Regions from separate parts of the Peribacillus sp. NPDC096379 genome, predicted to be linked through region 1. Evidence: riboswitches for the same ligand, from Rfam matches in the RefSeq annotation. Region 1 holds a riboswitch; each other region holds the start of a gene.

Region 1 (3,283 bases):
TGAAGCTGCGTGGAATCAGAATAATTATGTTGCCTTAGTGAATCGCTACGGAGAGCCTGGGCAGCTTGCATCGAAAATCCTCTATAATCCGAAATGGCGTCTGCAACCTTTTTACCAGTATATGGGGGACTTGCAAAAGAAGAAAGTGATGCATCTGATGGGTTCTAATGGAGTGAAGGCTGTAGCAATGGCTGCACTTGGGGCTGAGGTTAAGGTTGTAGACTTTTCGCGGGAAAATGCAGCATTTGCTAAGGAATTGGCCGAAGCAGCACAAGTTTCAGTGGATTATATTATATCGGATGTCCTGTCGATAACTGGGGACCATGCTAATAATAATCATGATCTAGTTTTGATGGAGCTTGGCGTTTTGCATTATCTAATTGATTTAGCACCGTTAATGGAGATTGTTCAAGCAATCCTAAAGCCGGGCGGCCGCTTTATTTTACATGAGTTTCACCCGATATCTACTAAACTAATTACTTCATCTGGAAAAAAGCATAAAGTAATGGGTAATTATTTTGACCCCACGATTGAATCAAATAATGTAGCATTTTCCAAGCATATGCCAGATGGTGAACAAGAAAAACTATTACAAGTAGTACAGCGGAAGTGGACAATAGGAGAGCTTGTCACTGCAGTTGGTAAATCAGGGCTCGTTATCAAAGTACTTGAAGAAGAGCCGAATCATAAGATGCATGATATTGGATTACCAAAAACGTATACGCTTGTAGCGGAAAAAGGATAAAGAATATTAAGACCTTGAGCAATCTATTTTGTGCAAGTTGTATAGTCAAGTCAGCGGATAGGAAGGCCTTTTGTTTAACTTACAATGGATGGGTAAATTTGACTTCCGGCGCAGGAAGTGGCGAATCGTGGTCGATATGCCCTTTAAAGGATACTAGAAAGAACGGTGAGAGGATATTCAAAAAAGGTCAGGCCTTTTTTGAATATCCTCTTTTTTATAAATGATATTTCATTTTTCTGATTTATGCAAACATATGTCTTGACGAACACCAAAGGTATAATATAAGATTATTCTAATTATTACTATAATTTAATATGTTCTTATCGAGAGAGGTGGAGGGACTGGCCCTTTGAAGCCCGGCAACCGTTGACAATTGTCAGTACGGTGCTAATTCCAGCGGAGTAATGGCTCTGGCAGATAAGGTGGAATGCAATCGCAAACTTCTTCTTATCGGAGAAGTTTTTTTGTCTTATCGAAGAAGGAGCCAATAATTTAATCATAGAGGAGATAGGGAAATGAGATATGGTTATTGGTTGCCGATATTCGGCGGATGGTTACGGAATGTAGAAGATGAGAAAATGCCCCCAACTTTTGAGTATGCGAAAAAGGTAACACAAGCTGCAGAAAAGTGGGGCTATGATACAACCCTCGTCGCTGAACTCAATTTAAATGATATTAAAGGTCCTGAGAGTGATTCACTTGAAGCTTGGTCAACGGCAGCTGCCCTTGCAGCTGTGACGGATAAGATTGAAATTATGACAGCTGTCAGACCTGGTTTTCATAATCCGGCGGTAACGGCAAAAATGGCGGCGAATATTGATCAAATCTCAAACGGCCGATTTACATTGAATGTTGTCTCTGCGTGGTGGGAGGAAGAGGCTCGTCAGTATGGCGGAGCTTTTACAGCCCATGATGAACGCTATGAGCGAACAGAGGAATTCCTTGAGGTGCTTAAAGGTTTATGGACAGAAGATACATTTTCATATGATGGGAAGTATTATTCGATTACCAATACTCATTTGCATCCGAAGCCTGTACAGCGCCCGAATCCAATTCTTTATGCGGGTGGAGAAAGTCCACGTGGCAAAGAGACAATTGTCAATCAGTGTGATGCATATGTCATGCATGGTGGCACAGTTGAGGAAGTTGCTGTGAAAATTCAAGGAATGAAGCAGCAAAGAGAAGCGGCAGGGAAATCACCATTTTCAAGCTTCGGAATGGCTGCTTACGTCGTATGCCGAGATACAGAAGAACAAGCCCAGGAAGAACTAGCACGAATTACGGATGTGAAAGAATCGAGTGCCTATGCTGGATATAATGACTTTATAAGCAAGTCACAGCTTGAGCAACAGGTCAAGTTATTCGACTACTCTGTTTCAAATCGTGGGCTGCGTCCGAATCTAATTGGAACCCCCGACCAAATTGCTGACCAAATTCTTGCATTTGAAGAAGTGGGCGTTGATTTGTTATTGCTGCAATTTTCTCCTCAGCTTGAAGAGATGGAGCGATTTGCTAAACAAGTAATGCCGCTCGTTGAAGAAAAACGTACAAGAATTCAAGTATAAAGACAAAGATGAACTTAGGAGGCAATAAAATGAGTAAAATTTACGTTATTCATGAAAATAGCGAGTGGACCGCCCATCTAACGAAACGGTTAGAAGAACTTCAATTGCCATATGAGGAGTGGCATCTTGATGAAGGGATCGTCGATTTGACGGAAGCTCCGCCGGAAGGAGTATTTTATAGTCGGATGAGTGCTTCTTCTCATACGAGAGGTCATCGTTATGCTCCAGAATTAACGGAAGGTGTCTTATCATGGCTAGAAGAACATGATCGCACTGTATTTAACGGCACGCGTGCATTACGTTTAGAGTTAAGCAAGATTAATCAGTATACCGCTTTAAGAAAACAAGGGATTAGGGTACCGAAAACGATTGCGGCAATTGGTAGAGATAACATTCTTGCTGCAGCTGAAAAGATCGGTACAGCTTCGTTTATTACTAAGCATAACCGGGCAGGAAAAGGGCTTGGTGTTCAATTATTCCATTCTATAGACGGATTAAAACAATATTTGGATGGGGCGGCATTCGAAGAACCCATAGATGGTATTACTTTGATTCAAGAGTATATTAAAGCTCCAGAACCATTTATCACGCGTTGTGAGTTTGTTGGTGGGAAATTTGTCTATGCGGTTCAAGTGGATACTTCAGAAGGATTTGAACTTTGTCCAGCTGATGCTTGTCAAATCGGTGATCTATTCTGCCCAGTGGGGGAGGAAGTTGAAGAAAAGCCAAAATTCCAAATTGTAGAAGGTATTGAAGAGTCAATCATTGAAAATTATGAACAATTTTTAAAGGCAAATCAAATTACCGTTGCTGGCATCGAATTTATTCGCAATGAAAAAGGTGAGATATTCACATACGATGTGAATACGAATACTAATTATAATTCAGACGCTGAGAAGGCAGCTGGAAAGTATGGCATGCTTGAATTGGCGAAGTTTTTAGGGGCACAATTGAAAACAACAGAGGCTGTTAG
Region 2 (3,283 bases), on a different contig from region 1:
AACTGGGAAAAACACTCCGACTGCGATCAATATTACCTTAGAGGATTCCCCGATGCCCATCCATAAGATAAATAATGGAACCCAAGCAAGAGATGGAATGGAGCGAAAGGCTTGAATAATTGGATCTATTAATTCTTCGAAAATCTTCATATAGCCGACCAGTGATCCGATTATAACTGCTGTGAATGTTCCGATAAGAAAACCGGCAAATACCCTAATTAAAGTTGTTCCAATATGTCCCCAAAGTGTTCCTTCCAATGCCATCTGATACAGCCCTTCTACTATTACTGAAGGTATAGGAAGAAGGTGTGATTCGATTATCCCCATCCTGCCGGAAGCTTCCCAGATAATCAACAGTGTCAACGGCAGGATGCTGCCAAGCAATACTTTACGATTTGTCTTCAGTTTTGTATATCGTGATTGTTTTGTTTTATTCGCCTTAGTTAATACTGCATGCTCACTATGCTCCAACATTCTTTTCTCAATCCCTTCTGATCCATCATTTGAGTACTTTTACGGCAAATTTAGAATTAAGAAGTTTATCAGTCAACTTCTCAACATCTGTCGAACTTTTTAATAAACCATTTTCTTTTAGAACTTCACCTGACCCTATAATGATAGCCTTTTGTTCATTACTTGGAATCGGTTCTGAAAAGTCATTTCGTTCCAATTCCTTTTTTGCTACTTCTAATGAAATGCTAGCTTCTTTAGCAAGTATTTCTGTCGTTTCATCTGGATGGGCAATTGTCCACTGACGTGCTTCTTCATATGCCTCAAGGACTTTCTCAACATAAACGGGGTATTTCTCAGCGAATTCCTCGCGAACATCAAGTGTGCTAAAGCTATTGAAATCTGGGTTACGATAAAAGATTTGAATGTCTGACTCCAATTCGACCTTTGCCATATGAGGGTCAAGACCAGCCCAGGCATCAACATCACCCGATTGTACGGCTAGGGCACCGTCACTATGCTGTAAGTTGACAATTTCGACATCTTTTGAGGAAAGACCAGCTTCCTTCAGGGCTCTCAACAGAAAAATATAGGGGTCAGTACCAAGTGTAGCTGCAATACGTTTGCCTTTTAAATCAGATACAGAATTGATTGTACCTTTTTTCGCCATAAGTGCTGTCCACTCTGGTTTGGAAGAAATATAAACGGTTTGGATTGGTGTACCTTTTTCTTTGGCTAATAGTGCAGCCGCACCGGCAGCGGAACCGAAATCAACACTCTCTGAGCTAAGGAATTCTAACGCTTTATTTGATCCTTGACTAAGTACAAATTCAACTTCAATGCCTTCATCTTTGAATTTTTTTTCAGCAATGCCCTGATCCTTTAATACCAAACTGACCGGTGAATAATACGCATAATCGAGGATAATTTTCTTTGGTTTAGCATCTGTCCCAGTACCACTTACATCATTCGAGCAACCAGAAAGCAATATTAATCCAATTAGTACCAGTGTACTTCTAAGCCTATTCTTCATTTTAATACCTCCACTTTCCCCTATTTTTTCTTCTACCCATAAATTAAATAGTCCCCATTTGTTTACTTGGTTTAATAATCATTAAAAAACCCTCTTTCTAGTAAGAAGAGGGTTTTAATAAAAAAACCTCCCTCATCTTTCAGATCACATGATCTGCAGGATTTAGCACCTTTTTAAGCATTCACTTAATGGTTGCCGGGCTTCACAGGGCCTATTCCCTCCGCCGCTCTCGATAAGAGTGTATTTATTATTTAATTAGGGTGTTCATCTGTTTTGAAGTATAAATCACCTGAAAATGAATGTCAATAATTTTCTGAATTTTCAATTCGAGTTTCAGGCAATATTTTGGCTATATAAAAAAGGTTGATAAATTTAGAATCTTAATCTAAAAATGCGTCCTTATCCTACAAATAGGAGGCCATGATATTCTCATCAAATTAAATTTTCACTTACCTTAAATGAAAGAAGTGAAACAACTTGTTTATATTTCAAGTTATCAAATCAAACTAAATTAATCTTTTTTTGAACTCAATCGTTCTAACTTTTCTTTATTAATAATAAAATATTTTCTTCCTTTCTTTTCTAATAATCCGTCTTCATGGAATTGGTTAAGTGTGTATAATAAATGTCGATAGCTTACCCCCACGTATTCTGCTGTTTCGGTATGCTTCTCTTGAAAGCATCCATCGTTTTCTATTTGAAGAATATATTTCGCCAATCGGTTTTTGAATTCATAATCTTGCATCTCTGTGTAATGATCTGTTCTTTTTAGTAATTTATCACCTAAATATTTTGATAAATTATGGAGAAAAAGATTGTCATTTAACAGATGTTCTTTCGATGAAGCCAACGGAACCGCCAAGCAAGTGCAGTCATTTATAGCCACAACATCTTTTAAATTCTTTTCCACCTCAATCAAGGATAATTCACCAATAAAATCATCTTTCTTTAGAAACTGAATCAGCGCACGTTTTCCATTTTCGTGTACTATATATATTTTTGCCCGCCCATCCAATAATAAAAATAAGTACTGAATATCTTCATCAAAACGCACTATATATTCATTAGAAGAAAACTTACAAATAAAAGCCTGATGTAAAACTGCTTTCGGAAAAGTTTCTTGAATATCATTATATATATCTACAAAATTTTCAGCGTAATCCTTCAAATTGATTTTTTTCATTTTATCACCTCAATATGAGATATCTCCTATTATTATATTCTTCCTTTCGATATATTACTACCAAGAGGTGGATAGGAATGAACAAATACAAACATATTATTTTTGACTTAGATGATACGATACTTGATTTTCAAGATTCAGAAGAAAAGGCTTTAAGACAAATGATTACGCAATACGAGTTGCCCGATAACAAACAAACCATAGCATGTTATAAGCGCATTAATGATGAATTATGGCATCAATTAGAGGAAGGCTTGATTTCTCGTGAAGACGTGCTGACAACGCGTTTTTCACTTTTTTTGAAGGAATTTCATATAGATGAAAACGGAACAAAAGTTGAAGCCATGTACCGTGAGCATTTAAACCAAGGACATAAGACCGTTACCCATGCACATGAATTATTAAATGCTTTAATTAAGCAAGATTATAAATTATATATTGGAACAAACGGTGTAGGAAAGACTCAAAGAAAAAGATTAGGAGATGCCAAGTTACAAGGATATTTTGAACAACTTTTTATCTCCGAAGAAATTGGTTATGAAAAACCGAATCCCCATTTCTTTTACTATATTTTTGATGCCCTGCATATAAATCGTAAAGAAGAATTTTTAATGATA
Region 3 (3,283 bases), on a different contig from region 1:
TCCGAATAACGTCAGCTAATTCAGTATCTAGTTCTCCATCCTTCATAACCACACACAACACGATTTCTTCATCACCCGCATTTGGTAGACCGAAAACGATTGAATCTTCTATTTCCGGGATTTGCGCCAAGACACGGTAGATTTCAGCAGTACCAATCCTTACGCCGCCGGGATTAAGCGTTGTATCCGCACGTCCGTAAATGACAAACGATTGTTCAAGCGTTTGTTCCGCTAAATCTCCATGTGTCCAAATTCCCGGTCTTTCCGTAAAATAAGAGGAGTGGTAGCGTTTGTCGCCGTCTTCTCCCCAAAACGTAAGCGGCATACTTGGAAATGGCTTTGTGCATACTAAGTCTCCTTTTTGATGGAGAACCGATACTCCACGTTCATCAAGTACATCGACGGCCATTCCAAGTGCCTTGCATGTAATCTCACCACGGCGAACGGGATGTACGGGAGAGCCCATCACGAAGCAACCAATGATTTCCGTTCCACCAGAAATCGATGCCAGCATGATGTCTTCCTTAATATGTTCGTAGACCCAATCATACTGTTCAGCTGATAGTGGGGCGCCACATGAAAGAACACTGCGCAACTGGGATAAATTGTGCTGCTGACCGACAGAATATCCCGCTTTCTGTAAAGTTTCCAAATATTTCGGGCTCGTCCCAAAATGTGTCACGCCAGCTTCTTCAGCAATCTCCCATAAAATTCCGATATTATCTTTTCGTAGTGGCGATCCATCATAGAGTAGAATGGCAGCACCACTTGCAAGTCCCGATACTAACCATGGATACATCATCCAAGCAGTATTTGTGTACCAGTACATTACATCTCCCGGTTTCACGTCACAATGTAATTGATGTTCCTTCACATGTTGAATTAACGTTCCCCCAACAGAATGTACAATCGCCTTCGGAAGCCCCGTCGTTCCAGATGTATAAAGAATATATAAGGGATGATCAAAAGGAACTCTCGTAAACTCAAGAACAGCAGGCCCTTCTTGACACAATTCCTGCCAGCTCAACACTTTTTTTGTTTGTTGAATCGATACCTCCGTATCTTTTGTCAATGTTACGATTGCGGAAACTTCCTTAAGCACCTCGCACACAGCACTAATATTATCCCGGATATCAAAATACTTACTATTATATTGATAATCTAGTGAGACGATCAATACCTTTGGCCGGACCTGTCCGATACGATCGACAATCCCTTGTGACCCAAAGTCAGGGGAGCATGAAGTCCATACAGCACCCAATGATGTCGTTGCTAACAGTGCGACTAACGCTTCAATTCCATTTGTTATTACTCCAGCAACCCGGTCTCCACGACTCAAACCAAGATTTCTTAATCCTTCCTGTGCTCGCGCCACCATGTTGCGCAACTCTCCCAATGAATAGGATTGGGAAACACCGTCTTCCCCGGCCACAATCACAGCTGTTTGCTTTTCATCACCACGTAAAAGGTTTTCAGCAAAGTTCAATTGAGCTTCTAGAAACCAGTGGGCACCTATCATGCCGCCATCGGTTGGAGGAGTGAACACCTTTTCGCCTTTTTCTCCAATGATTTTTGCAAAATCCCAGACTCCTGACCAAAACTCTTCAGGTTTGGCCACTGACCAACGATGAAAACGTTCATAAGGTAAGAGTGGGAATTCAACTTGTTGCGAGAATTCCGTCAAATTAGATTTTGTGATCCATTCTTCACTCGGTTCCCATAGTATGTTTGATTTCAATAAACTGTTTTCTTTTATCAAGATCTTTTCCTCCTTTAACTAAGAATCAGTCATGCACTATTTTCTGATTGTTTTATGTAAGGTTTTTTCACCATTTACTCTTTATAAATTACATAAATTCTATAAGATTACTATGTTTAATGTTTTTATATAGCCTAAATCATACCTGTATGACTCAAATGAAAAACCCCTCATCATAAGAAGAGGGGTGCTCATCTTATCTTTCAGGCATATTCATACCTGCAGGATTTAGCACCTTTTCAAGTTCTCACTTGAAGGTTGCCGGACTTCATCGGGCCTGTTCCCTCCGTCACTCTGGATAAGTAATATTTATTTAGATAACGCACCAATGCGTTAATACGTCAATTTAATAACTTTATTCAGATTATAGAATAATTATCTTTTAAAGTCAATAAAAATTCTGAAAAATTTATCAATTTAGAATCATCGCACTAATATTCATTCTCACATGTCCACTTCTAGAAATGACTCTAACTAGTGAGAGCTAAGGGATTGGCATGCTTTTTTTATACAAAATCCCCTCCGCCCATGATGAGCGAAAGGGATGCGTGAATAAGCATAATCAGCATTCGTCCACCTCCCCATCTTCAGAATCGTCTTACTTCCTCTGAATTTGACACCATGCATAACTAAGCTGGTTGCCGAGGCATCACAGGGTCAGTCCCTCCGCCACCCTTGATAAGAAGAAAATCGTTCAATTAATCTCTATTGCTGATCGTACTCTTTTCCAACCATCTATATAAGTTGAACTAAAGATTTTCCTGAGTTGCATTTGGGGACTATACTTTCTTTATACTTTTCATTCTTGATTGTCTTTTTCTTTTTCATTACTTCTGCTTATCTAATTTATTGGATTGCTGATCTAAAGTTCAAAAAGCTAATCCTACAAGGGAATTCAATTACTAGCTAACGAATAGGTTGTTAGATTACAAAATTCTAACAACCTGTTCTTTCTTAATAGTGATAACATAGTAGCGCTTAATTATTACGGATTTTGTCATCAGCTCAGTTTACACGCACAGGCCGAATCATGAATTTTCAAGTTGAGGATTTTAAGGTCGTATATGTATCGAGTAACGAGAAATAGGTTCTAACTTCGATTATTAATTCAAAAAGCTCTTCACTCTTCCCCCCATCCTTTACAAATATCAACCCATTCCAGTGCATTTGAATATTGAAATAATTCATCACATGTAAGTTCGATCGCTGAATTCGTACTTCCACAGGCCGGGAATATCGTGTCAAATCGTTTCATGGAGATGTCAAGAAAAACGTCGAGATCACGCACTAGTCCAAAGGGACAGACACCGCCGATTTCGTGACCGGTTTGCAAAAAAACTTCTTCTGGTGGAAGCATTCTTGCTTTAAACCCAAATAGATTCTTGAATTTTTTATTATCAATCTTTGCATCACCTGCCGCTACAATTAATAGTGCATTGTCCCCTTCTCCTCGAAACGATATCGTTTTAGCGATACGTGCGGGAATAACCTGAATCGTTGCCGCTGCCTCGCCCACTGTAGCAC

What was found. Region 1 has a riboswitch for S-adenosylmethionine ahead of ACIQZI_RS21435 (LLM class flavin-dependent oxidoreductase). Riboswitches for the same ligand answer to the same signal wherever they lie in the genome.
Region 2: linked by a shared signal. The riboswitch ahead of ACIQZI_RS08040 (aliphatic sulfonate ABC transporter substrate-binding protein) and the one ahead of ACIQZI_RS21435 (LLM class flavin-dependent oxidoreductase) in region 1 are both predicted to bind S-adenosylmethionine.
Region 3: linked by a shared signal. The riboswitch ahead of ACIQZI_RS16770 (acetoacetate--CoA ligase) and the one ahead of ACIQZI_RS21435 (LLM class flavin-dependent oxidoreductase) in region 1 are both predicted to bind S-adenosylmethionine.

What each region holds. Positions count from the first base shown of each region.
Region 1 is NZ_JBIWFD010000006.1:154,908-158,190, forward strand. Features, by position in the region: gene ACIQZI_RS21430 (class I SAM-dependent methyltransferase) at 1-745, shown strand, start outside; SAM riboswitch class I at 1,063-1,169, shown strand; gene ACIQZI_RS21435 (LLM class flavin-dependent oxidoreductase) at 1,261-2,310, shown strand; gene ACIQZI_RS21440 (ATP-grasp domain-containing protein) at 2,340-3,283, shown strand, end outside.
Region 2 is NZ_JBIWFD010000001.1:1,695,202-1,698,484, reverse strand. Features, by position in the region: gene ACIQZI_RS08045 (ABC transporter permease) at 1-474, opposite strand, end outside; gene ACIQZI_RS08040 (aliphatic sulfonate ABC transporter substrate-binding protein) at 500-1,483, opposite strand; SAM riboswitch class I at 1,613-1,722, opposite strand; gene yeiL (transcriptional regulator YeiL) at 1,995-2,666, opposite strand; gene ACIQZI_RS08030 (YjjG family noncanonical pyrimidine nucleotidase) at 2,744-3,283, shown strand, end outside.
Region 3 is NZ_JBIWFD010000003.1:586,806-590,088, forward strand. Features, by position in the region: gene ACIQZI_RS16770 (acetoacetate--CoA ligase) at 1-1,759, opposite strand, end outside; SAM riboswitch class I at 1,953-2,064, opposite strand; SAM riboswitch class I at 2,338-2,444, opposite strand; gene ACIQZI_RS16775 (YbaK/EbsC family protein) at 2,880-3,283, opposite strand, start outside.